DNA from 2 places in the Mesorhizobium sp. WSM4810 genome. Region 1 is predicted to be linked to the other one. Evidence: predicted binding sites of a transcription regulator. Region 1 holds the regulator's gene; the other holds the start of a gene.

Region 1 (10,511 bases):
CGCCGGAACGAAGATGCTCGGTTCGGAAATCCAGACCCGGCTGACCGGCCGTGTCGTCAGGCTCGACCAAATGGCGAACGGCCGGATCAGGCTGACCATCGATGTGATGTCGACCGCCCGGCCGACACTGCGTTATGCACCCGAACGTGTCAGGGTGTCGGCACGCAAGATTCCCGCTGAGATGACCGCAGGCTCGGTGGCAACCGGCTATGTGAGGCTTCTGCCTCCGACTGGCCCGGTCAGACCGGACAGCTTTGACTTTTCCTTTGACAGCTATTTCGCCGGTATCGGTGCCAGTGGCTTTTTCCTCGGCAGTCCAAAGATCGTCGTCTCCGAAGATGCACCGTTAACCGCACGCCTTTCTTCGTCGATCGAGAAGGCGCGCGAAACCATCGCCGACCATATCAGGGACAGCATCGGTGGTGCCGAGGGGGAGATTGCCGCTGCGCTGATCGTCGGCGTGCGTGCCGGCATCCCCGAAGAGATAAACGAATCGATGCGGCGCACCGGCATCTACCACATCATCTCCATTTCCGGCCTGCACATGGCGCTTGTCGCCGGCACCGTCATGGGATTGCTGCGCGGCGCCTTTGCGCTGTTTCCCGACTTTTCGTCGCGCCGGCCGGTCAAGAAATATGCGGCTGCTGCCGCACTCGTCTCCATCGCTGCCTATCTGATCTTTTCCGGTATCGTGGTCGCGGCTGAACGCAGCTTCATCATGCTGGCGGTAATGCTTGTCGCCGTGCTGTTCGACCGGGCGGCACTCACCATGCGCAACCTGGCGATTTCGGCCATCGCCGTTATCGTCGTGTCGCCGCACGAGGTGGTCGGCGCAAGCTTCCAGATGTCGTTCGCCGCGACTGCGGCTCTCGTGGGCGCCTATGCCGGTTGGTCCGACTATCGTGCCGACAAGGCCAAGGCGCCGCGACAGCGACGGTCACCGGTCGCTTTCGTCACGCGCAAGCTCGTCGCCGGGGCAGGCACCATCGCAATGACGTCCATCATTGCCGGCAGCGCCACCGCGCTCTTCGCCATCTGGCACTTCCAGCGCGTCTCGCCGCTCAGCCTGTTCGCCAATCTGGCCGTCATGCCGATCGTCACGATCGTCATGTTCCTGGCCGTCCTCAGCGCCTTGGCAATGCCTTTCGGCCTCGACGGCCCTTTCCTCTACATGATGGGCAAGGGCCTGACGGCGATGATTGCAATTTCGGGATGGATCTCGGAGCGTTCGCCGGTCGATGCAGTCGGCCTGATTTCGTTGCAATCGGTTCTGCTGGTGACGGTCGCCCTGGTCATCGCCACGATGGCGACGACATGGCTGCGACTTGCGGCACTTCCCTTTGCGCTCGCCGGCCTGCTGACGATTTCCGAGACGCGCACCCCCGACGTGCTGATCTCGGAGGATGCGCATCTGGTGGCGCTGCCGATCGGCGGCGGCGAACTTGCCGTCAACCGGATGCGTTCGAACGAATTCACCACCGACAACTGGAAACATGCGCTGGTTTCAACAACGATCGTCGAGCCGGAGACATTCGAAAAAGGAGATGTGCGGTTCGACATCGCCGACCCGGCCGACCTGCCACCGGGAGCGCCTTTCACCTGCACTGCCGGCCTGTGCTTGGCCCGGCATCCGTCCGGCGCGCTCATTGCGCTCGCCGACAACCGCAAAACCGCGCGGCCGGCCTGTGCCTTTGCGGATTTGATCGTCATCGACGATGCCACAGCCTATTACAAACCCTGCCGCAACCCGCTGGTTCTCGTCGTCACCAAACGGCAGCTCGCTCGCATGGGCAGTGCCGCCGTCTTCTTCGATCCGCTATCGGCGACGACGCGCGCAGAAATCCGTTTTGCCGTCAGACAGCCATACAGGCCCTGGCATGAGCAGCGGCGGTTTTCGCGCGAGGCGAGGGGCCTGCCGCCATACCTCAGGGCCGAGAAACCCAAGAAGCCTGCCGTTCAGTAACGCCGGATCAGTCCGACGAGCTTGCCCTGCACCTTGACCCGGTCCGGCCCGAAGATGCGCGTCTCGTAGGCCGGATTGGCGGCTTCCAGTGCGATCGAGGCACCTTTGCGGCGGAATCGCTTCAGCGTCGCTTCCTCCTCGTCGACCAGAGCGACAATGATCTCGCCAGGCTGGGCGGTGTCGGCGTTGCGGATGATGACCGTGTCGCCGTCGAAGATGCCGGCCTCGATCATCGAATCACCCTTGACCTCCAGCGCGTAGTGCGTGCCGCCGGTGATCATGTCCGGTGGCACCGAGATCGAATGCGTCTGGTGCTGGATGGCGTCGATCGGCACACCGGCAGCGATGCGGCCCATCACCGGTATGGAGACGGTGGCAACGACGTCGTCGTCATTGCCGGCCGCACGCATGCGCGAAGGCGCCGGCTTGATCTGCCGTCCGAGGCCGCCCTGTCCAAGGCCGCCTTGCCCAAGGCTGCCTTGAATGACGCTCGGCGAGAATTTGCGCGCCGCATTGAGGCCCGGCGCGATCGAATCGGGCAGGCGCAGCACCTCCAGCGCGCGGGCGCGGTTGGGCAGGCGGCGAATGAAACCGCGTTCCTCCAGCGCCGTGATCAGCCGGTGGATCCCCGATTTGGAGGCGAGGTCGAGCGCTTCCTTCATCTCATCGAACGAGGGCGGAATGCCGCTTTCCTTCAGCCGCTCGTGGATGAACATCAGCAGTTCATGTTGTTTGCGTGTCAGCATCGCGACCCCCAACAGAATCAGAAAAACAAACCCAGAACAAACACTATCTGTTCCATTTGTGTTCCGCAACCATTTAAAGTTTAATGAATGTGTTGACGCTTTGTTCAGCGTAGCATCAGCACGCTGCAGGCGGCGCCCGCTGCGGCCGCGGGAGCGAATGGCTCGCGCACGACCAGTCCGTTGGCGTCGGCCAGCATTCTGAGCATCGAGGAATCCTGGATACTGAACGGCGTTGCCTCAAGCGTGCCGGCTTCTTCCTTCACCACCGCGCGTACATAGTCCTGTCTGAGATCGTTGGCCGGCATGGCGGCGCCAAGCCGCGCCTGACGCATGTCCTGGCGGAAAGCGCGGCCGCCGAGCCGCGCCAGCAGCGGCTTCAGAAAGAGCTGCGTGCAGACCAGGCTGGCCACCGGATTGCCGGGCAGGCCGATGCAGCGGATGTCGCCCAGCCGCCCGAACATCAGTGGCTTGCCGGGCCGCATGGCGATTTTCCAGAAATCGAGCGCCATGCCTTCACCGGTCAGCACGTCATGGACGAGGTCGTGGTCGCCGACCGAGGCGCCGCCCAGCGTAACGATGACGTCCGCGCCTGCGGCGACGGCTTTTTTCACCAGCGCGGCGATCGCCTCCTTGCGGTCGGGGGCGATGCCGAGATCGAGTGCGCAGGCGCCGACCGAGCGGGCCGCGGCGGCGACGCCATAGGCATTGGAGGAGATGATCTGGTCGGGGCCAAGGTCGCTGCCCGGCGGCAGCAATTCGTCGCCGGTGGCGATGATGGCGACCAGCGGCCGTTTCACCACGCTGACCTGTTGGTGGTTGGCCGATGCCGCCAGCGACAATGCCGCCGGATCAAGCAGGCGGCCTTTCTCCAGCAGCGCGTCGCCCTGCGAGAAATCGAGCCCGAGGCGGCGGATGTTGCGGCCTTCAACCGTCGGCGCGGTCACTTCGACGATGCCGCCGCCGAGGTCGCGGACATTCTCCTGGATGACGATGGTGTCGGCGCCAGCGGGAAGCGGCGCGCCGGTGAAGATGCGCACGGCCTGCGCCGGGCCGACTGTCCCGGCAAAGCCGCGTCCGGCCGGCGCCATGCCGATCACCGAAAGTCTCGCGGGCACGGAGGCGACATCGTCGGCCCGCACGGCATAGCCGTCCATGGCCGACGCGTTGAATGGCGGCTGGGTGCGGAGCGCGATGAGCGGCTCCGCCAGCACGCGGTCGGCGGCGTCCATCAGGGCGACGCTTTCAGCCTGCAAGGGCGCAGCGTCCTCAAGCAGGTGCTCGAGCGCCTGGGCGACCGCAAGCAGCGCCATTATCGGCCTGCCCCCTGGGCGTCCGCCTTGTAGTCGCCGGATTTGCCGCCGGTCTTTTCCATCAGCCTGATGTTGGAGATCGCCATGCCGCGGTCGACCGCCTTGGCCATATCATAGATGGTCAGGCAGGCGACCGAGACGGCAGTCAGCGCTTCCATCTCGACGCCGGTCTTGCCGGTGACGCGGGCCAGCGCCGTGACCTTCAGACCGGGCAGCTTCGCGTCCGGTTCGATATCTACCGATATCTTGGTCAACAGCAGCGGGTGGCAGAGCGGGATCAGCTCATGCGTCCTCTTGGCCGCCATGATGCCGGCGATGCGCGCCGTGCCCAGCACGTCGCCTTTCCTGGCATCGCCGTCCAGAATCATTTTCAGCGTTTCGGGCCGCATCGAGACAAGACCTTCGGCGATCGCCGTGCGCGTCGTCTCCGCCTTGTCGCCGACATCGACCATATTGGCTTCGCCTTCCGCGCCAAGATGGGTGAGGGCGGCCGACATCGTCAGGTCACCCTGGAGCGACGTCCGTCCGTTTGGACGCACAAAGCACGCTCTAACGCTTTGTATCTATGCATCATGCTCTCCGAAAAGCGATTCCGACTTTCGGGCAGATGCATTGGCGGGCGCCTTGCCCGTCAAAAGCAGGTGCGTCGCAGTGGCCACGTCCAGTTGCCGCATCAGGCTCTCGCCGACGAGGAAAGTGCCAATGTCGCTCCGTTCCAGCCTGCGGCAGTCCTGGTGCGAGAAAATACCGCTCTCGCTGACCAGCAGCCGGTCGGCCGGCACCATCGCCGCGAGCCGCTCCGATGTCTCGATGCTGGTTTCGAATGTCCGGAGATTGCGGTTGTTGATGCCGATCAGCCGCGACGACAGTTTCAGCGCGCGTTCCGTCTCGGCCTCGTCATGCACCTCGACCAGCGCGTCCATGCCGAGCTCGAAAGCCGTCGTTTCGAGTTCCCTGGCTACGGCGTCATCGACGCTCGCCATGATGATCAGGATGGCGTCCGCGCCCCACGCACGGGCCTCGAACACCTGATAGGGCTCGAACAGAAAATCCTTGCGCAAAGCCGGCAATGTCACGGCGCTGCGCGCATCGGTGAGGAATTCAGGCGCCCCTTGGAAAGACGGCGCATCGGTCAGCACCGACAGGCAGGCAGCCCCACCTTTGGCATATGCCTGGGCCAGCGCCGGCGGATCGAAATCGGCGCGGATCAGGCCCTTGGACGGGCTCGCCTTCTTGATCTCGGCGATCAGCGCGAAACTGCCGGATTTGCGTTTGGCTTCAAGGGCCGAGAGAAAGCCGCGCGGTGCATCGGTAGCCCTCGCCCGTGCCTTGATTTCGGCAAACGGCACCCGTGCCTTCGCCGCCGCGATCTCGTCGCGCTTGTAGGCTTCGATCTTGCGCAGGATATCAGACACGGCGCTATCCGTTTGAAATCTCGACCAGCCGGTCAAGCACCTTTAGCGCCCGGCCGCTGTCGATGGCTTGCGCCGCCGTCGCCATGCCATCGGCAAGCGTCGTCGCCTTTCCCGCCACCACCAGTCCGGCGCCGGCGTTCATCAGCACCGTATCGCGAAAGGCGCCGGCAGCGCCGCCCAGCATGTCGCGCAGCGCCTGGGCGTTGTAGGCGGCATCGCCGCCGCGCAACTCGTCCTTGGTATGCCGCTTCAGCCCGACCGCTTCCGGGGTCAGCGTAAAGCTGCGGATCTCGCCGCCGACCAGTTCGGCGACCTGGGTTTCGCCGGTGGTGGTGATCTCGTCATAGCCGTCGCCATGGGCGACCCAGGCGTGGTCGGCGCCCAGTGCCTTCAACGTCTCGGCCACCGGCATGATCCATTCCGGCAAGAAGACGCCAACCATCTGCCTGACGACACCAGCCGGATTGGAGAGCGGGCCAAGCAGGTTGAAGATTGTGCGGGTGCCGAGCTCGGCGCGGATCGGGCCGACATGCTTCATCGCCGGATGATGCGCCGGTGCGAACATGAAGCCGACGCCTGCGTCGTGGATGCAGCGGCCGATCGTTTCCGGCGGGATGTCGAGCTTGACGCCAAGCGCGGTCAGCACGTCGGCGGCGCCGGTCTGCGAGGACAGTCCGCGATTGCCGTGCTTGGCCACCGGCACGCCGCAGGCGGCGATGACGAACGCGGATGCGGTCGAGATGTTGACGCTGTGCGAATTGTCGCCGCCGGTGCCGACGATGTCGATGGCGCCAGCCGGCGCGTCGACGCGCAGCATCTTGGCGCGCATGGTGGCGACGGCGCCGGAAATCTCGCTCACAGTCTCGCCGCGCACGCGCAGCGCCATCAGGAAGCCGCCGATCTGGCCGGGCGTAGCGTCGCCCGACATGATGATGTCGAAGGCATCGCGCGCTTCCTCGAAGGAAAGGGAGCTGCCAGCGGCGACCTTGGCGATATGGGTCTTGAGCGCGCTCATCTTGTCAGGGCTTGGGCAACGGCGGTTTGGTCGATGCGAACGTCATATTGCGTCTGCAGCTGCGCCACCAACTGGTCGAGAAGGTCGTCGGACATGCCGGCGGTGAACGATTTCTGCTCGTCGTCCGGCACCGAGCTGGCGTCGGCTCCGGCAGGCTCGAACACTTCGGCAATCCTGAACAGGATCTGTCCGTCGCCGGTGGGCGAGGGGATCAATCCGGTCCCGCCTTCGCCTTCGCCGAACATCGCAGCCGCCCCTTCCTTGCCGAAATCGGCGTCGTCCGCCCCGCGCTTGACGCCGCGCTTGGTCTGCTTCTCAAGCTTGAGCTCGCTCGCGATCACGTCGAGCGTAGTGCCGGCCTCGAGACGCTTTTCGAGCTCCTGCGCTTTTGCGGTGAGCCGCTTGGTCGTTTCCGCCGCCGTCCAGTCGGCCACCACCTTCTGGCGGACTTCATCCAGCGTGCGGTCGCGGGCCGGCGTGACCGAATCCACCTCGTAGAACACGAAGCCGTTGTTGGCAGTGGTGAGGTCGGGATTCTCGGTGCCGGGTTCGGCATCGAACACCGCCTTGATCAGCTCCGGCGATTCCGGCAGATCCTTGACGATGGCGCCGTCCGGCCTCAGGCCGGTGCGATCGATCGCGTCGACGGTGACGACCTTCAGCTTCAGTTTTTCGGCCGCTTGCTCGAGCGTGCTGCCCGAAGCGCGGCTGTCTTCGTAACTGTCATGCACGTCGAGCAGAATGCGGCTTGCCTCGCCCAGCGCCAGGTCCTTGCGGATGTCGGCGGCCACTTCGGCCAGCGGCTTCACCACTTCGGGCTTGATCTCGGTGACGCGCAGCAGCACCGGACCGAAGGCGCCCTGAACGACCGGGCTGACTTCGTTGACGTTGAGCGCAAACGCCGCATCCGCCACCGCCTTATCGGCGATCTTGTCCTTGGACAGCGTGCCGAGCAGCGTGTCGGCCTGCGTCTTGCCCTCGGCGGCGACGAGTTTGTCGAATGTCGCGCCGGTCTTGAGTGAATCGAGCGCGGCCTTCGCGGCATCGGGCGTTTTGAACACGAGTTGTTCGATGGTGCGCGTTTCCGCCGTGGTGTAGCGCCCCTTGTTCTTGTTGTAGTCGTCGCTGACCTGCTGGTCGGTCACGGCACTCACATCCATGATGTCTTCCGGCTCGAGCCTGACATAGGAGAATTTGCGGTATTCGGGCGCCGCATAGGTCTTCTTGTTTTCCTCGAAATACGCCGAAAGCGTAGTGTCGGATGGCGCTTCGATCGGCTCGACCAGCGATTTCGGCAAGGTCAAATAGTCGATGGTGCGGTCTTCGCCACGATAAAGCGCGACCGCCTTCAAGAACGTATTCGGGGCCTTGACGCCGTCCGAAACCGCCTCGACGATCTGCTGGCGCACAGCCACCTGGGCGCGATTCCTGAGATAGTCTTCCGGCCGCATGCCGACCTGTTGCAGTATGTATTCGAAAGTCCTTCTGTCGAAGTTGCCGCCGGGACCCTTGAAGGCCGGGTCTTCATGCGTGAGTTGGGCCAGCCGGTCCTTGGACAGCCCAAGCCCGAGCTTGCGGGCCTGCTCATCGAGGACCGCGCCCGACACGAGTTGCGCCAGCACCTGGTTGTCGAGGCCGAGCGCCGTCGCCTGCTCGCGGCTGATGCGCTGGCCGAATTGCTGCGACATCACGCTGATCTGCCGGTCATAGGCCAGCCGATACTCGTTGATCGACACTTTGGTGCCGCCGGCCGTGACAACGGCGTCGTGGCCTGCAAAACCACCGACCATCTGTCCGGAAATGCCCCAGACGGCGAAGCTCAACACCAACAATATCAGCAGCGCTTTCGCGATCCAGGTCCCAGCCGCGCTTCTCAAGATACCAAGCATGGTCACTTCCGATTTTTTCGCGCATTTTCGCATGCGCCGAGTCTGAAACAAGCGCAATAGCGTCCTTCCGGCCCACTGTCGATTGCTTTGTGGGCTGAGTTTGGTAGTGAGGACGCAGCCGAATATTGCCCGGAGAAGCAAATCCCATGACGCCTGGAATCCGCCCGCTGGTCGCCGGCAACTGGAAAATGAACGGCACCAGCGCCTCACTCAACGAACTCAGGATGATCGGCAACGGCTTCATGAGCGGGCTCGATGCCGAGACCGAAGCGCTGGTCTGCGTTCCGGCGACGCTGCTTGCGCATGCCGCGGAGATCTTGTCGCGCACGCCGGTCCGGGCCGGGGGCGAGGATTGCCACAGCAAGGAGAGCGGCGCCCATACCGGCTGTATTTCGGCCGAGATGCTGAAAGATGCGGGCGCCAGTCACGTCATCGTCGGCCATTCCGAACGCCGCGCCGATCAAAACGAGGACGACGCCATTGTCCAGGCAAAGGCGTCCGCCGCGTGGCGCGCCGGGCTGGTTGCCATCATCTGCATCGGCGAGACGAGAGCCGAGCGCGAGGCGGGCGCCACGCTCGACGTGCTGTCGCGCCAGGTCGCCGGCTCGGTGCCGCCGAATGCAACGGCATCGAATACCGTCATCGCCTACGAGCCGGTATGGGCGATCGGCACGGGGCTGACGCCGACTGCCGCCGACGTTGCTGAGGCGCATGCGCATATTCGCGAAAAACTGTCGGAAAAGCTTGGCAGCGCAGCGGCAAAGATGCGTATCCTCTATGGCGGCTCGGTCAAGCCGTCGAACGCGGTCGAACTGCTGGGCGTAAAAAATGTCGACGGCGCGCTGGTCGGCGGCGCCAGCCTGAAGGCGGCGGACTTTCTCGGCATTGCCGAAGCCTATCGAAACATCTCCTAAAGCGCGTCGCGTTTGGCCGGCCTAATGCGACGCGCTTTAGGTTGTTGTTTTTACGCATGTCGTTATCGCAAAACCGCTGCACACCCTCGGGTCAGGCCCAAGGGCATGCTTTTGCGCGACATGCTTTAGCATCGAAAGGCTGTCGGGCACTTCGGATACTGTGCCGCAGCGGAAAATGTTGCAACGGCCGCATTGCTTCCCATATTCCGGCCACGGGCTTGGAATTGCCGTCAAAGCATTGTATTGAGCCGCCTCCAAATCACCGGTCGTATCTGCGGCCGCGCAAGGCTTTGCCAGGATAAATTATGGAAACCGTACTGATCGTCGTCCACCTAATGGTCGTGCTCGCTCTTGTCGGCGTGGTGCTGCTGCAGCGCTCCGAAGGCGGGGGCCTCGGCATCGGCGGCGGATCGGGCTTCATGACCGCGCGCGGTGCCGCCAACGCGCTGACGCGGGCGACGGCGATCCTGGCGGCGGCGTTCTTCGCCACCTCGCTGACCTTGTCGATCGTCGCCCGTTACGGCGAGAAGCCGATCGACATTCTCGATCGCGTGCCTGTGACGAACGGCGGGGGCGGCGTGCTCAACCAGTTGCCTGGCACCACGACGCCGACACCGCCGTCCGGCAATACGGCGCCAACGCCGCCTTCCGGCAATGATGCCGCAGCCCCGGCCCCCGCTGCACCGCCAGCGGCGGGAGCGACCACGCCGCCGGCCACAAACGGCGCCACCCAGCCAGTAACGCCGCAGGTTCCAAACCAGTAATCAGCAGACGTCTGGCGCCGCGATCTGTTGTTGTTTGAACACAGTCGCGGCAAATGCCGCACGATCGCGAGGATTCGACCGGGCGCGGCACGCCAGGGCGCTTGAGGCGTCTCCGATTAATCGATTATAGATTGCGCGCGGCACATTCGGGGTCCTTGGGGGACGCCGGGCAACGCCGTGGCAACAAGCATTGAACGATCGGATCTTCGCCATGCAGCTTCGCAGCTTCATTTTAGCCGGCCTTTGGGCCGTGCTCAGCCTTGGTGCGCCCGCTTACGCGGCCATGCCGGCGGGCAATTCGGCCCCTGCAATCACAACTGACGTCGTCAACGTCGCCGCCAAAAGCGACACGGCGCAACTCAAGCTCCTCAAGAAGAAAAAAGACCCAAGCGCGGCAGATCTTGCCCAGATCAGGAAGATCGAAGCCAAGATCGCGGCTGACAAGCAGGCTGCTCGAGTAAAGGCGATCGAGGCAAGGAAGCTGGCGATGCGCGA
Region 2 (10,511 bases), on a different contig from region 1:
ATCTCACGATCACGCCGGCCGGCGCACTCACTCTACATGATGGTTCGTCATCGAATTTTTGAAACGTTGCGGCAGACCTGAGGACGTCGTCAGATAGAGATTTGATACGTATCGCCTAGCAATATAATTTGAGCATTGCTCGAAAAGAGGTCACCGGTTTTTCGAACAAAGCGATGCGCAAACAAGAAGTTACAGCGGTGCTTGATCTCTTTTTCACGCGCATCGCTGTAGGTGTCGGATCAGATCACGAAAAAATCGTCGGCCAGCAGCGTCGGCCTGTTCGTCAGCGTCGCGAGCTGTGTCACGCCGCCTGCGACGTTTCCGTTGGAATCGTAAAACAACGCACCCGTAACCTTGTCATAGACGATGTGGTCGTCGGCGTCGTGCGCGCTAGTCCCAGCGAAGAAGTACCCTGGCTCGAGGGCTCCGGTGGCTCCAAGCCCCTGCATTATCGAATTCTGGAGCCTGAATGTATCGGCCGTATGGTTGAAATCCGTGATGATGTCGCGGTTGGCCACTGAGAGCGGCGCGCTGAAAACGAAGAAATCGTTGCCGGCGCCACCAGTAAGCCGGTCAATGCCCAGGCCGCCCGTTAGTGCATCGTTGCCACCCCGCCCAAGCACGGTATCATTGCCTCGGCCGCCGTCCAGTTTGTTGTCGCTGTCGTTGCCGTCGAGCACGTTGTCGAGGGAATTTCCCGTGGCTCCGACGTTGGCGTTTCCGGTCAGACGCAGATTTTCTACCAGCCGGCGATCGACCGCCAGTGAGTACGTGACCAAGCTGAAAATCTGGTCGAGGCCCGCTTCGTCGATGACGTTGTCCAGCACATTGTCCACATAATAGGTATCGTTGCCGGCTCCGCCATTCATCTGGTCGGCCCCGGTCCCGCCATCGAGAAGGTCGGCGCCATCATAGCCCGCTAACCGGTCGCTACCCGCCCCGCCCCTTATGGTGTCGTTGCCGGCAAGGCCGACAAGCGTGTTGTTCCCATTGTTCCCGGTCAGCTCATTGTCGGAAGAATTGCCGCGACCATCGATAGCGGCAAGGCCGATGAGAGTCAGATTTTCGACATAGGATGGCAGTGAATAGGTGATCGAGCTGAACACCCAATCGTTGCCCGCCGCATCGGCCTCGACCACGCGGTCGAGCGCATTGTCGACATAGTAGGTATCGTTGCCTGCGCCGCCCTCCATGCTGTCGATTCCGACCCCGCCGTCGAGCAGGTTGCTGCCAGCGTTGCCGACCAGCCTGTTGTCGAGTTCGTTACCAATCGCGTCGATGTCGGCAACGCCGGTGAGTGTGAGCTGCTCTATTTGCTGGCCGGACAGCGAATACGTCATCGAGGTGATGACCAGATCGATGCCGGCGCCCTTAGCCTCGATGACTACGTCGAATGCGTTGTCGACGCGGTAGGTATCGTTGCCGAAACCGCCGGACATTTTGTCAGCACCAGCTCCGCCGTCCAGAACGTCATCAAAATTGCCGCCGTTCAGGATATCCGCCGCATCCGTCCCGGTCGGGTGCTGCTCCATCACGTCCGGCGCAGCATAGGCTCGCACGTAGTCGACGACCATGTCGTACGTGCCGGAAGCCTGCTCGGAGGAATACATGCTTAACGTGACCAGCATATAGAGCGGCGTGCGGAAAAAGTCGCTCATTGGAAAGCGGCTCAGCTCTTTGCCGTCATAATATGTGGTGATCCAGTCAGTCGTTATCCTCGCGCCGTACGTGTGAAACGCTCCGTCGAACAGCGAACCGTCGAGGCCCGTATAGTTGCTTTCCCAAGCGTGGCTTTCCTTATTGCTCAAGTGCACCGCCTGGTGATGAGCATCGGGATCGCCGCCATACGCTTCAACGATGTCGACCTCGACGCGTGGCACAGTCTGATCGGGCGACAGCATCCAGAAGGCCGGCCACGCTCCCGCTCCGCCGTGAAAGGCGGCGCGCATCTCGAAATACCCGTACTCTTGCGCGAAACCCTCGCCGGCGCTGTTAACCGTTTGCATCGTTCCCGACTGCCAGGCGCCGTCCACCTGCTTCATGGTTATCGTCAGAAGCCCGTCAGAGACGGAGAACGGGTTGGTTTCTCCGACCGGCGGCATGTACTTTGCGGCCCCCGCGGGGGCGTGAACAGGCGCGAACCACTTACCGGTGCCGTTGTTCGGCACGACATCAAGCGTATTGAACTCGTCGGAAAAGGAGAGGTTGAACCCGGAGAGGTTCAGCTCCGATCCTTTGTACTGTTCGGTCCAATCGCCAGGAAGGGCAATCGCAGCCATTGATGGGCTCCTCGTTCTCGCAACATTTTCGCGGTTGACCCCACCAATATCTAATCGTTCATTTGTTAACGGAACGGTAATGGACACCGATTCCGCCGCAAATGGGTCAGTGCGCTTATCCCCCAGCGCTTCACGAGAAATTTGGGAGAAGTCGCAAATCGGTTGACGTAGCCGGGACTCGATACTGCGAATCCTCCATGGCGCATGATCCGATCGATACGCTCGGCAAGGCGACCCGGCACAACATGCTCGTCAAAGCCGAGTGCAGCTGCGGGAACGTGCGCTACTGCCGTTATTTCTTTAGCGGGACCCACCAGGGGCATCGACCTTTTGCATCTGGTCCGCGTCACCGCCATTGGCGACGCGTTTCCGGATCGTCTTATCGCAATGCCCCTTGGGCGGCTAATAGCCTGTACTTTTCGAAGATCGCTAGCTTCTGCGGATAGGTGATCCGTACCTTGGCGTTGCACCCGTCGCATCTGAAGTGCGCGATCGTTCTTAGCGCAGAGCCCTTCCTTACCGCCGGATGCGAGCAATCCGGACAATCGAATGTGAGCGCAACATCAGACAAGTCTTGGGCTAAACCCATTTCCATCTCCTTCGCAAGCGCTGTGGCTACACTCTGGCGGGACTCAATGGGGCAATGCAGATGCAAATGCCAACGCGGGACTAGAACAATTCGTCAGGGAAAGCCGCCCAGCTAGTGCGCCTTCTCTGCGCCCTTTGAGAGACGAAGAGACCTCAATTCATCCAGCAGTTCGCGCTCCTTGGTAGTAATGTTTCGGAAGATTGCGACAATCGCCACCGCTAAGGCCTCGGCATCCCGGCTTGAAGAGTCCATGTGTTCATCTGCGCAAACCTGATCGAACACGCGTTCGCAAATAGCCAGATCATGAGGGCTGAGGCAGGTGCGATTGAAACGCCGACGCAGCATCTGTGCGAACCTTTCAGGGCCTGTTGCCAGTGTTTGCGGCGGATTTTTTTTGTCGATGAACCGCTGAGGCGTGATTGGAATAAGTTTACTCGCTGACCGATAATTGGTCTTTCAATAGTCCCAAAATCAGGGCGCACTCGCGAGCTCTATACTGTCCAGCAATCATAAGTTGGCGGTAATCCCGCAATTTTTGTTCTGGGACATGAAATCCTCGCCGAAATTCCGCCGCCTCTTTCGGAGTTCGTGTGCAACCGAGTCTACTGGCGGTGACTTTCAAACTCGCCAGTGAGCATCCGACCTTGGCTGCAATATCTTTCAAAGGTTCGTTATTAAAATATCCATCAAGAATTATCTTGCGACGAGCTTCTGTTTTGAGGTTTGCGTTCATTTCGTTGCCTCCTCAACTACGCTTTCACCGTGCCAGACTCTATACGCACCACGTTGAAGAGTGTCGTTATCGTCGCATCCAGAAACTTATCTCGGAATGCATTTCTTGCTGTAACCCAGTGTGATAGCCCTCTGTGGACTCGCGTTCAGCTGGTCTTGCCAGATGGCTGTGATACACCACATGATTGCGGTGGCGATGGGCATACCGGAATCGGATACGGCACTACGCGATGGACGCTAAGAGGCAGGACAAGGCGCTTGCGAGGCAGGCGCTTGAGCGCGATCGACGTCGTTGGCCGCGCGAAGCTCAGCCTTACAATGAGGCTGCCCCGTCACTTGCGCCGGCGCTCGAACCTTTGCCCTTTTCGACGCTCGAACTGGCGCCAGAAGATCAATTCGTCGCTTGGCAGGCGCATATGGCTCCGCTTGTCGAGATCAAGTTGCCGGATGACAAATCGCTCGACGATGGCTTTCCCGCCGACCACACGGCTTGGAACCTCGGCGGCATGCTGATCGTTCAACAGCGCGCACCGGCACATAGTTATATGCGTTCTGCTGCGAAGCTTCGGTCCAGCTCGATCGATCACTGGTATATCGCTTTGCCGCATACTGGCCGATCGTGGACGGAGGTCGATCGCCGCGTAGCGGAAAACCAGCCGGGCAAATTGGAGATTAGATCGCTTGGCTACCCGTTTCGGGGGAGGGCAACGGAATCCCAAAGTCTCTTTCTCTATTTGCCGCGTGATTTGTTCGCCGATGCGGCGGCAACCCTGGACGCAAAGAATAATTCAATTCTGTCCGGCAACTTTGCCAACCTTTTTCTCGACTACCTCAAGAACATCGAAGCAAGACTGCGCAGTCTCACGGTTGACGATCTGCCCCGCATCGTGCACGCAACACGCAGCATGATCATTGCCTGCCTCTCGCCCCCGGCGGAACATGCCGCGGCCACCGAACAATTGGTGAGTGTCGCGCTGATGGAGCGAGCCCGTCGATACGTCCACAACAATCTGGATGCGGCTCATCTGACGCCGGATTCAATGTGCCGGGCGCTCGGCGTCTCGCGCTCTCGTCTTTATCAGTTGTTCGAACCGAGCGGTGGTGTTCTCCACTACATACAAAGTCGCCGACTTCTGGCAGCCCATGTTGCGCTTAGCAATCCGGCGGACAGCCGGCGCATTGTTAATATTGCCGAAGCCGTCGGGTTTAGTTCAGCGGCTAATTTCAGCCGAGCTTTTAGCAAGGAATTCGGCTACAGCCCCCGCGAAGTCCGAAGCTCCGTGGTGTTACCGCGCCCCGCCCACTCTGTTTCGCATACCGGACACGAGGAGGCCTCTTCCTTTGAACATTGGCTCAAAGCGCTCGGAAGCTGAGTACAGGATCGGGAAGCTCATGGACCAGAATATTTTCGTGTCGCGTCCACCGCGCCATCAATTATAGCCAATTCCCGATTTATCGACCAACTGTTCATCGATGTCGCCGCGCATCACAGCGGAGCATACATTGCAACTACGCAGCATAAGACACTTGTTGAGACCGCGAGTCGTATGTTTGCCAAGTCAAGAAACAAAGAGATAGAGCGGTTCTGCGGTTCCTTGAAATGACGAACCGCTCTAGCCCGGATTATCTCACCAGCAAAGGGCTGCGTAGGCTGGCGGCGATCCCGGACAGCAATTAGCCGGTCGGGAACGGTGCAAGAGCGCCGCGCCGGGCAAGATATGTACGCCGGGATAAGTATTAGGATGCAAAGCTAACGACAGATCGGCTTCGTGCGTAGATGCTTGCAATGCTTGGCGGGGGCTCGGCGGCTTGGCGGGGGCTCGGCACAGGTGGCAGGCATCATGTTGGGGAGATGTCGTGTTGCCTGTGCCGATAGCCGCCGCTGCGCGGTCAAAGGTGGCGTCATTGAGTAAGCGTGCCAAGGTCGTTGGCGGCCGGCTGGAGTTTCTTCCGCCGCAGATCCCGACTCGGGTCGAGCGGCCGCCTGAAGGTGAGGGCTGGGTCCACGAGGCCAATCTCGACGGCTATCGAACCCAGATCATCATCGATAATGGCGGTGTGCGTCTTTACAACAAGAACGGCCGCGACTGGACCACGAAATACTGGCCCATCGCACTAGCCGTCGATCTGCCATGCCGGACTGCCATTCTCGACGGCGAAGTCATTGTTCCCGGCGAGCAGAGCGCTTTCGATTGCCCTGCGCTGGAAGCGGCGATCTGGAACGAGCCGAGCCGGCTGGTGTTCGTCGCGTTCGATATCCTCCATCTCGACGGCCACGATCTAGGCTCCTTGCCGCTGCTGCAGCGCAAGCAGGCGCTGTGGCAACTGATTGAGCCTGGCCTCGGCAAGATCCAATACAGTGAGCATTTCGAGGGCAGCGCGCTGGCGCTCTTCCGCACCGTCGAGAAGATCGGGCTCAATGGAATTATCTCGAAGCGCGCCGACAGCCGCTACAGGAGCGGACTGTCGAGCACATGGCTGAAGGCCAAAAAATTTGAAGAAGCCGACTCCCGAGTTGGGGGTCGTTTATGAGCCAGGCACGGCTCCAATGCCCTGATCGCTGCTCACGGGCGTCCTCACCGATTTGAGGCCTACGCGGGCGGACGCGACGCGCATACCAATCTGGCGGAACAAATCATGATCATTCTCATTGTGGTGATCATCAAGGGAGATTGATCATGGGTGACCGGCACAACCCAAAAATCGAGGCACCGGCAAATGTCGAAAAGGACCCGGAAGATTGGATCAGCGGAGATGATCCCATGACCCCCGCACAAGCCTCCTATTTGAAAACTTTAGCCGAACAGGCCGACGACCCTGACGCCTATGCTGACGGCCTCAGCAAGGCGGAAGCCTCTAAACGCATCGATGCACTCCGGGAGAAGTTAGGCCTGTAGTGCCCGCTCGTGGCTGTTGGCCTCCGGCGACGGGGCCGTTCCATCGAACCCGACAGCGGCTCTGTCCAGTTTGTTACCGTGGTCTGACCCCGGGGATGAGTTGCATTGCGTTCTGCAACCGCTCGCTGGATAGTCCTGGCGATGTTGCAGACCTTGATGACTCATTGGCCCCAGGTCCTCGCGATCATTTCGGTGGTGATGGCGGCCATCGGCATCGTCCACGCCATAATGACGAAGGAAGACGTCCGCGCCGCCACAGGTTGGGTCGGCGTGATGTTCCTGTCGCCATTCCTCGGCGCGATCATCTACGCCGTTGCCGGCATAAACCGCATTCGTCGTGCAACGATCAGCGCCATGCGGCCCCCTTCCAGCGAGGCGGCTTCCGCAAAACATGAGCGCAACTTTGCCGCCGAGGAATTGATTGCCGAGCGGTACGGCCAACGCTTCACCGGCCTGAAGACATTGGGCGACAGGGTGGCCCGGCGTGCCCTGACCTCGGGAAACGCGATTGCGATATTGGAGACAGGTGACGAGGCCTATGCCGCAATGTGCCGAGCGATTGATGGCGCTCAACGCGCTATCCTGCTCGAGACCTACATCTTCGACAATGACGATGTCGGGCGGCTTTTCGTGGAATCTCTCGCCGGAGCCGTCCAGCGGGGTGTCAGCGTTCGCGTGCTGATCGATGCCGTCGGGGCGCGTTACTCCGTCCCCAGCATTCTTGGGCGCCTGCGAGAGGCAGGAATCACAGCAGACCTCTTCAACGGCAACATTGTCATGGGCCTGCGTCTTCCCTACGCCAACCTCAGAACGCACCGGAAGATCCTGGTCGTCGACGGCACGATTGCGTTCACCGGAGGGATGAACATCCGAAAGGGATTCTCAGCCGAGTTCGCCGGCTCCTCCAGCGCGAGGGACACGCATTTTCAGGTCACCGGGCCGGTCGTTGCCGACCTTTTTTCGGTTGCCGCCGAAGATTGGCGCTTCGTGAGCGGCGAGCTCCTGAAAGGCGACACCTGGCAAGTGGCCGCGCTTCCCGCGGCTCCCGGTCAACCAATGCTGGCGCGGGCGGTTGCATCCGGGCCGGATGCCAGCATCGAAACGAACCACAACTTGCTGATCGGGGCATTTTCCGTCGCCCGCAAATCGATCCGCATCATGTCGCCCTATTTCCTGCCGGATCGGGAACTGATCAGCGCGCTGACGACCGCAGCCAGGCGAGGCGTCGAGATCGACATCGTGGTACCGGCGACGAACAATCTTTTCCTTATTGACCGGGCGATGACGGCGCAATTCGATCAGGTCCTGAAGCACTATTGCCGCGTATGGCGCACGCAGGGCTCGTTCGATCATTCGAAGCTGCTGTCGGTCGATGGGGTTTGGGCTTTTATAGGATCCTCCAATCTTGACGCCCGGTCCCTGCGGCTGAATTTTGAGATTGATGTAGAGGTTCTTGATGCAGGCTTTGCCGCGGAGATTGAAGCGCGGATCGGATCGGCAATCGCCTCCGCCACGTCTGTAACGATCGAAACCTTGAGAGCCCGGCCATTCATCGTCCGCCTGTTCGACCGAGTGTTGTGGCTGGGATCGCCCTACCTTTAGAGGCTTTCTCGTTCTGCCCGCGGCAATTCGGGCGACGCAGCCATCGCTCCTTTCGAGCGCCGCATCTCGTCAGGGCAGGAAGCAGCGATTGCACATCCTGTTTGAGTGAGACAAAGCTAAGTCTTGAAGGTGGTGAGGACGAGCAGCAGACTCATGCAAAGAACTGGACATAGCTTTCCTGCAAGTGTGCTCAAATCCATTCGCGACAGAAAAAAGCAGAAGGCGAAGGCTGCGCCGTCCGAAGGGGCACGCCCCGCGGGGACTCTGGTCGCATCTTACAACGTTCACAAATGCGTGGGCGTCGACAGAAAGTTCGATCCCGAACGAATCGGTCGCGTCATCCGGGAAATCGGCCCGGATGTCATTGCGTTGCAGGAAGCGGACAATCGCTTTGGAGATCGTGCCGGCCTTCTGGATCTGCTGCGTCTCGAATTGGAAACAGGCCTGGTGCCGGTGCCGGTGTCCGGAAACGGCAAAGGACACGGCTGGCACGGCAACGTTCTGCTTTTCAAACGTGGCATCGTTCGCAATGTCCATCAGATAAAGCTCCCGGGGCTGGAGCCGCGCGGAGCCCTGGTTGCCGAAATCGATCTGGACGAGAAACGAACTCTGCGCATTATCGCAGCCCATCTCGGCTTGCTGCGCCGATCGCGCTCCGAACAGGCCCGTGTCGTGCTCGAAATCATGAACAGACCGGACGAAAAGCCAACACTGCTGCTCGGCGATTTGAACGAATGGCGACTCGGAAACCGTTCCGCGCTGAATACGCTGCACACGACTTTCGGTCCCGCGCCACCGGCGGTCCCCACCTTTCCATCGAGTCTGCCGCTGCTGTCGCTCGACCGGATCATGGCAAACCGACACGGAATGATCTCCTCCGTCGAAGCCCATGACACGCCGCTTTCGCGGGTCGCCTCCGATCATCTGCCGCTTATAGGATTCGTTCGCCTGTGATGTAGCTGCCCAGCCCCATGAATGGAGATCGGTTCAAAGGGAAGCTCTAGCCGGACTGGCGGAGCGGGGCGGCCCAGCGGCTTTGGTTGCGGAGGAGGTCGCTGGGCCTGGCGAGCCTTCGGGGGCGTGTTCCACTTGGCTGATGAATACGTGCTGCAGATCGACGAAGCTCGACATCCAGGCGCTGATTGACAGGCTCGGCCGTGACCACGGCTCGATGCATGACGACCTGGTCGGGCTATTTGTTTGCTCAAATTGCAAGGCTGCCGGCCGTGACCGCCGGCAGGTTGAGAGCGTCCTCGGTTGCGGGCTCCAGCGGCACGCCGTCAATTCGCACGGGGCGGGCGGTTTGCTCCAGTCCGGAAATTCCGATTTGGAGGCCGCCATTGCACAGCTGCCCTGCGACATGCGAGTTTGTCAACCAAATGGCTCATCATGGGAGTCTCGTCATGTCCATTCGCCGGATTGCGTTGACCTCGGCAGCGGTCACGCTTGCCTTCACAACCCTCGCCCAGGCCAGGCCGGACACCCGCGCCATGACCTGCCAACAGACGCAGGCGCTAATCCAGAGCCATGCCTCGGCGGTGCTGACCACCGGCCCGAACACCTATGCCCTCTACGTCCGCCGGTACAGCAATGCGTGCGACTGGTCGGAAATCCCAGCGGTAGGGTTTGTGCCGACGCTCGATGGCCAGTGCTTGGTTCATCGATGCAGAGAGCCGCTCTACACTCCTCCCGGCTGACGGTGACGAGCATAGCTATTCTGCTGCGCCTTTCGGCAGGTAGCCCTTTTCCCGCAGATACGTGGTCAGGATCTTCTTGACCATCGATGACACAGACCGCATGTACTCGTGTCGGCCTCGCCTGGCAAAGCCGATCATCACGAAACCAATGGAGCTCCATCCAGTGCGAACCGCAACGATGGTCATTGCCAATCCCGCAACGACGCAAAGCATCACGGCTACTTGGAGCAGCCAACTCCCAAAGAACTCAGGAGTCATGTTCCCCTCCCACCGCGGGTAAGCAAATGATCTCCCCAAGCCGTACTCAGCATCGCGCGGCAGGGCAGAGCGTCAAGCCTGATCGCGTAAGCTACCCCGGCAGCAAGCCGGCCCGCTCAAAGATCCGGGTGGCGCCGTCGGCGGTGATGAACGCCGCGACGGTCGGGCCTTCTTTGCCAGGAAACTCGATTTGAACAAAGCCAGCCTGACCTTCCGTAGTCGAGAGGCCATATTGCGGGTGCCCATGCACGAAAAAATCGCTGGCAGCGAACCGGACATCGAACATCGCCAGTAGCGTGTCTGCTTCAGGAACGTCCACGAGTTCGACGGCAACGTCGATATCAGCGGGCTTAACGACATCCTTTGACCGGCGCCGACCAGACCGCCGGGAGCCGAAAATCCAGGCTCGGCCTATTCTCTGTTGAGATCTAAGGAAAGCCAGTAGTCCTTCGAACTC

What was found. Region 1 encodes LexA, which represses DNA repair genes until DNA is damaged. Its sites were predicted from a motif close to TGTTCNNNNTGTGTTCNG; they were not measured.
Region 2: the regulator LexA is predicted to act here: its motif matches at 6,227-6,244, upstream of AC0L3O_RS25045 (DUF3072 domain-containing protein).

Annotation. Positions count from the first base shown of each region.
Region 1 covers NZ_JBVVQV010000017.1:131,934-142,444, reverse strand. Annotated here, with positions in the region: gene AC0L3O_RS23235 (ComEC/Rec2 family competence protein) at 1-1,963, shown strand, start outside; gene lexA (transcriptional repressor LexA) at 1,957-2,709, opposite strand; gene AC0L3O_RS23225 (molybdopterin molybdotransferase MoeA) at 2,814-4,019, opposite strand; gene moaC (cyclic pyranopterin monophosphate synthase MoaC) at 4,019-4,516, opposite strand; gene trpC (indole-3-glycerol phosphate synthase TrpC) at 4,583-5,434, opposite strand; gene trpD (anthranilate phosphoribosyltransferase) at 5,439-6,449, opposite strand; gene AC0L3O_RS23205 (SurA N-terminal domain-containing protein) at 6,446-8,338, opposite strand; gene tpiA (triose-phosphate isomerase) at 8,485-9,252, shown strand; gene secG (preprotein translocase subunit SecG) at 9,558-10,016, shown strand; gene AC0L3O_RS23190 (L,D-transpeptidase) at 10,228-10,511, shown strand, end outside.
Region 2 covers NZ_JBVVQV010000020.1:115,603-126,113, forward strand. Annotated here, with positions in the region: gene AC0L3O_RS25025 (family 16 glycosylhydrolase) at 240-2,279, opposite strand; gene AC0L3O_RS25030 (hypothetical protein) at 3,299-3,601, opposite strand; gene AC0L3O_RS25035 (helix-turn-helix domain-containing protein) at 3,831-4,973, shown strand; gene AC0L3O_RS25040 (ATP-dependent DNA ligase) at 5,506-6,132, shown strand; gene AC0L3O_RS25045 (DUF3072 domain-containing protein) at 6,279-6,497, shown strand; gene AC0L3O_RS25050 (phospholipase D-like domain-containing protein) at 6,639-8,099, shown strand; gene AC0L3O_RS25055 (endonuclease/exonuclease/phosphatase family protein) at 8,253-9,053, shown strand; gene AC0L3O_RS25060 (hypothetical protein) at 9,503-9,796, shown strand; gene AC0L3O_RS25065 (hypothetical protein) at 9,812-10,054, opposite strand; gene AC0L3O_RS25070 (hypothetical protein) at 10,146-10,511, opposite strand, start outside.